Regions from separate parts of the Dorea amylophila genome, predicted to be linked through region 2. Evidence: predicted binding sites of a transcription regulator. Region 2 holds the regulator's gene; the other holds the start of a gene.
The links. The regulator Rex, encoded in region 2, represses fermentation and respiration genes when NADH is low (regulators of the CRP and FNR family bind a similar motif). The targets are predictions, from matches to a motif close to ATTGTTAANTANTTAACAAT.
Positions count from the first base shown of each region.

Region 1: OCV72_RS09605 (4Fe-4S dicluster domain-containing protein) is a predicted target of Rex. The motif match lies at 2,143-2,162, and genes of this name have one in related genera.

Region 1 covers NZ_JAOQJW010000013.1:74,344-77,560, reverse strand. Annotated here, with positions in the region: gene alaS (alanine--tRNA ligase) at 1-475, opposite strand, end outside; gene OCV72_RS09605 (4Fe-4S dicluster domain-containing protein) at 607-2,118, opposite strand; gene asnA (aspartate--ammonia ligase) at 2,232-3,217, opposite strand, start outside.
Region 2 covers NZ_JAOQJW010000025.1:45,198-48,414, forward strand. Annotated here, with positions in the region: gene OCV72_RS14225 (ABC-F family ATP-binding cassette domain-containing protein) at 1-1,346, opposite strand, end outside; gene OCV72_RS14230 (redox-sensing transcriptional repressor Rex) at 1,512-2,153, shown strand; gene OCV72_RS14235 (NAD(P)H-hydrate dehydratase) at 2,248-3,217, shown strand, end outside.

The sequences.
Region 1 (3,217 bases), on a different contig from region 2:
AAAAGTTATCTTCCTTTCCGAAACGGAAGATTCTCTCCTCTGGAATTCCAATCTCTTTATTCCAGATCTCGAAGGCCTCATCGTCATCCTGGTAAATGGATGGATATAATCTATCTGGATCCAGTCCCACTACTTCTGTAAGGAACTCCCATGTCCAGTGAATTGCTTCGTTTTTAAAATAGTCTCCAAATGAGAAGTTACCAAGCATTTCGAAAAATGTACCATGTCTGGCTGTCTTTCCTACGTTCTCGATATCTCCTGTACGGATACATTTCTGACAGGTGGTAACTCGTCTTCTCGGTGGTATCTCCTGTCCTGTAAAATATGGTTTCAATGGTGCCATACCAGAGTTGATCAGTAACAGACTCTTATCGTTATGAGGCACTAACGAGAAACTCTTCATTGCCAGATGTCCCTTACTTTCAAAAAACTCAAGAAACATTCTTCTTAATTCGTTTACGCCATACTTCTGCATAATTTCCTCCTGCTCTACATTCATGTATCTAATCAGTATAAATATTTTTATCAATACTAACTTTTAATTATAAAGAGAGACAGGCGTTTTGTCAATCTTTACGCCTGTCTCTTTTTTGGTCTCTTTTTTACTTATTTCAGCTCGATTTCACCGAGTTCTTTTGGCGGAAGCTGCTTGCTGGATGCTTTTACAAATTCTTTCACTTTCTTCTGTGCTTTTGGCACCGGGATGTTCGTTCCCGCACCGGCTACACATCCGCCCGGACAGCCCATTCCTTCGATCAGACATCCGTTCATTCTTCCGATCTTCGCCATAGAAAGAATCTTCTTACAATCCGCAAGACCTTCTGCATGCTCAATCTTTACTTCCACACCCGGATAGTACTCATTTACACATTTTTCAATTGCAGATGCCACGCCGCCTGCAACCGCATAGCCGCGTCCCGCACCTGTTGCATTGTGGAAGGAAGACTCTGCCTCATATTCGGAAAGGTCGATTCCTTTCGCATCAAACATTCCCTGCAGTTCTTCAAATGTCACTACAAAATCAACATCACTTCTTACGGTTCTGCGCATCGCTTCCAGTTTCTTGGCCGCACATGGTCCGATGAATACTACTTTAGCATTCGGATGTTCTTTCTTGATCGTACGTGCAGTAGCGACCATAGGAGTCAGTTCCTGAGACACTTCATCGATCATATCCGGGAAATATTTCTTTGCCAGCATTGCCCATGACGGACAGCAGGATGTCAAAAGGAACGGTAATTCTCCTGTCGCAACCTTCTCTACATAATGATGTGCCTCCGCAACAGCTCCGATATCTGCACCAAGCGCCACTTCATACACCTGTGAAAATCCAATTTCTTCCAGTGCTGCTTTTAAGTTTCTCGCATTGATATTATCTCCGAACTGTCCGGTAAATGCCGGTGCGATCTCAGCAATAATCTGCTCGCCTTCCGACAATGCTCTTGCAAGCTGGAAGATCTGGGATTTGTCTGAAATTGCTCCAAACGGACAGCTTACCATACACATACCACAGGATACGCATTTGTCCGGATTGACATAGGCGCGTCCCATTTTATCCGATTCAATTGCATTTACACCGCATGCTTTTGCACACGGACGCTCTTTTTTGGAAATTGCATCATATGGGCAGACACTCTTGCACTTTCCACATTTGATACATTTTTCCTGATCAATATGGGATTTGCCGTTTACCATGGAAATCGCACCCTTCGGACAGACTTCCATACAAGGATGCGCCAGACATCCTTTGCACATGTTGCTGACCTCATATCCTTTCGCTTCGCATCTCATGCATGCGGATGGAATTACCTGCATAAGCGGCGGTTCATAATACTTATCTGATATGTTACTTGCTTCCACCCCCGCTGTCAGATGTACCGGTTTGTCTTCCGGCCGGAGTGAAAGTCCCATTGCAAGTCTTACCTGTTCTCGTACAACTGCTCTTGCGCGGTAAACACTGTCACGGTACTGCTCTGTCTCATCATTCACCAATGCATATGGGATTGCTTCCATATCATCGCATAGAGTATCTGCATCTGCTTTGAAGCCAAGTGCTGCAACTTCTTCAAAAACTTTTCTTCTCAACCGTCTTACGGTTGTATTAATGCCTCTCATCATAGTTGGAGTTCCTCCTATTTTTCCTTTGTCATTTTTATGACAGTCTATAGTTCTATTATAGACACTTGAGAAAATGTTATCAACTAATTTTGAAAATCAATTTACAAATCAATTTAAAGCAGAATCATATTGTGTTCTTTGCAGGTTTTCCGCATCTGCTCCGGCCACAAACTTGCCTGTACTTCACCGACATGTGCGCGGTCGAGAAGCAGCATGCACAGTCTGGACTGTCCGATACCACCTCCGATGGTGTACGGAAGTTCGCCGTTTAACAGCATTTTGTGATATGGAAGATTCTTTCTCTCTTCGCAGCCGGCTTTTACAAGCTGCTCTTCCAGCGCTTTTTCATCTACACGGATACCCATGCTGGAGATCTCAAGTGCACAGTTCAGTGTCTCGAACCAGAACAGGATATCTCCGTTTAACTGCCAGTCATCGTAGTCCGGTGCACGTCCGTCGTGCGGTTCGCCGCTTGCGAGTTTGTCACCGATCTTCATCAGGAATACACAGCCGTGTTCTTTTGTGATCAGGTTTTCTCTTTCCTTCGGAGTCTTATCCGGATACATATCTTCCAGTTCCTGGGAAGTGATGAAATAGATGTCCTCCGGAAGTTTCTTTACTGCCTGTGGATATTTGTACCATACTTCATGTTCCATATGTTTGATGATCTTGAAGATATTGCGTACGGTAGCTTCCAGTGTCTCAACGGTACGTTCTTCTTTTTTGATCACTTTTTCCCAGTCCCACTGATCCACGTAGCAGGAATGTAAGTTGTCAAGTTCTTCATCTCTGCGGATCGCGTTCATATTTGTATAAAGTCCCTCACCCGGCTGGAATCCATATTTGTATAATGCCATACGTTTCCATTTTGCAAGGGAATGTACAACTTCTATTGTCTCTCCCGGAACGCCTGCGATATCAAACTGTACCGGTCTTTCCACACCGTTCAGGTCATCGTTCAGACCACTGCTTTTTTCTACGAATAACGGTGCAGAGATTCTCTCCAGATTCATCTCTTTTCCGAATTCCTTCTGGAACGTGTCACGAATGTACTTGATTGCTTCCTGTGTCTCTCTTACGCTTAAGCGAGGGTCATAAT
Region 2 (3,217 bases):
TCCCCACCGCTCAAAGAACTGATCTGTTTGAAGACATCATCACCGGTAAAAAGAAATGCTGCAAGCACATTCCGGATTTCCGTATTCGTAAGAGTCGGATAATCATCGGAAATCTCGTCAAAAATTGTTTTCTCCATATGAAGGACATGATGTTCCTGATCGTAGTAGCCGATCTTAACATTGGAGCCAAGTGTATAAGTACCGGAATCGGCAGATACCACACGGTTTAAAATCTTAAGAAGCGTAGTCTTTCCTGTCCCGTTATCACCGATTACTGCAACATGTTCACCTCGTTTGATCTCAAGATTAACGTCTGTAAAAAGCTCCTGTCCGGGGAAAGATTTGCTTAAATGTTCAACAGTCAGGACATCATTGCCGCTTACACAGGATGGTTCCAGTTTCAGATGTATATCTGTATTAACTTCTATCGGTTTTTCGATAGTCTGCATCTTTTCCAACATCTTTTCACGGCTTTCGGCACGTTTGATGGATTTTTCACGGTTGAAAGAACGAAGCTTTTCGATAACTGCCTCCTGATGCTTGATTTCCTGCTGCTGGTTAAGATACTCCTTCAGGCGTATGTCGCGAAGCTGCTGCTTCTTTGCTGCATAGTCACTGTAGTTTCCCATATAAGTACGAAGTTCTCCAAGCTCGATTTCAAGAACTTTCGTGACAACTTTGTTCAAAAAATAACGGTCGTGAGACACGATCAGCACAGCTCCCTGGTAGTTTAGAAGATAGGTTTCAAGCCATGCAATGGAATTCAGATCCAGATGGTTGGTTGGCTCATCAAGAAGCAAAATGTCTGGTTTCGTTAACAGAAGCTTGCCAAGAGATACACGGGTTTTCTGTCCTCCGGAGAGAGTGTCGACCGGTTTGGTGAAATCATTTTCCGTAAATCCAAGTCCTTTTAACACACCGGTAATCTCACTTTCGCAAGAATAGCCATTCTCACGTTCAAAAGTGGCCATAAGGCGATTGTAAGTTTCCAGACGGTCGTTCAGAGCGTCACCGGAGAGATGCTTAAGTTCCATCTCAATCTCGCGGATACGGCGCTCCATAGCGATTATATCGGCCTTTGCGGTGCGGACTTCTTCATAGATCGTATTACCGCTTTGCATCTCCTGATGCTGGGCAAGATAGCCAAGCGTCTTACCTTTTGTCAGAATGACGTTGCCGTCATCCGGGGCTGATTCGCCTACAATCATTTTGAGCAGAGTAGACTTACCGGCACCGTTCGGTCCGACAAGAGCTGCTTTTTCGTGATCTTCTATATGGAAGGATCCATCTCTGACGATGAGGTGTTCACCGAAAGATTTCTGGATCCCGTGACATGCTAATATCATATATTTCCTCCTGCGTTGTGGATAATTGATACATTCGTATTCGTAAAATGCATTTGCACATGCTATTTTATTATAACGGAAATTGTATAAAATTCAACAATAGTTTGACAATAATCTTTCAATTTTATATAATTATTTCAGACTATGATTGGAAGGGTGAATATAGTGGAAGAAAGAGAGATTTCTCGTGCAGTCATTCGTAGATTGCCGAGGTATTACAGATATTTGGGTGAACTGCTGGAAAATGGTGTAGAGCGTATATCTTCGAACGATCTGAGTAAGCGTATGAAGGTGACTGCATCACAGATTCGTCAGGATCTGAATAACTTTGGCGGATTCGGCCAGCAGGGATATGGTTATAACGTAAAGTATTTATATACAGAGATCGGAAAAATTTTAGGATTGGAAGAAGATCATAATATCATTATCATCGGTGCCGGTAATCTTGGACAGGCACTGGCAAATTATGCAGCTTTTGAGAACCGTGGATTTATCCTGAAGGGAATCTTTGATGTAAATCCAAGACTTCAGGGTGTCTCTATCCGAGGCGTACCGATCCGCATGATGGATGACCTGAAAGCATTTGTACAGAACAATAATATTGATATTGCAGTGCTGACGATTCCAAAAGAGAAAGCAATTGAAGTGGCGAATATGCTGGTTGATAACGGAGTGCGTGCAATTTGGAACTTTGCGCACACAGATCTGAATCTTCCAGATAATATTGTTGTCGAGAATGTACATCTGTCAGAAAGCCTGATGCAGCTGTCATACAATATCAGTCGTTACAAAGAGGATCATAAGTAAATTATTATAAAAGAAAAAGGCGTGTAGGAGTAGTCCGGAAGATGGACATATTTTTACACGTTCTTTTGTTGCGGTAAGTATAAAGCAGGACTTGATGGGAGATGATTGGATGCAGCTTTGGGTGAATGCAGCACAGATGAAAGCAGCAGATCAGTATACAATTCAAAAATTAGGGGTTCCTTCCCTGGAATTGATGGAACATGCGGCGCAGGCGTGTGTACAGGTATTAGAAGATGAAAAGGTTGATCTTTCGCATGTCTGTGTTGTCTGTGGTTCGGGTAATAATGGAGGGGACGGTTTCGCAATTGCCCGCATTTTACAAAATAACAGATACTCCGTAGAGACATTTTGTGTGGGAAACCCGGAACATTATACCGAGGAAACACAGGAACAGATGCACCGCTTACAGGAATGCGGCGGGAAGATTACTTATGGAATGCCGCAGGAAGACTCCTATAGTGTGGTCATAGATGCTGTCTTTGGAGTGGGGTTGAGTCGTAAAGTAGAGGGCAGATATCGTCAGGTGATCGAACAGATGAACCGGATGAGGGGAACAAAATTTGCGGTAGATATCCCGTCCGGACTTTCTGCCACAACAGGCTGTATCCTGGGCTGCGCTTTCAAAGCGGACTATACAGTGACATTCCAGTTAAAAAAGATTGGTCTGGAACTGTCACAGGGCAGAACTATGGCCGGCAGGGTTATCGTGCCGGATATCGGCATTTCTACAGATTCTATCTGTGAGGATCAGGAAATAGTCCGGACAGCCGGAAAAGATATCTATCGGAAGATGCTGCCGGACAGACCGGAAGATTCAAATAAAGGCACGTACGGAAGACTCCTCGTGATAGCCGGAAGCAAAGGAATGGCCGGGGCCGCTTATCTGAATGCGCATGCCGCTTACATGACAGGAGCAGGACTGGTGAGAATATACACTTCCTCAGATAATCGGGAAATCTTACAGACACTCCTTCCGGAAGCAATTGTCACAACATATGAGGAATATAATAAAGAAGAACTGTTATCACTTCTTACATGGGCAGATAGCGTATGTATCGGTTCGG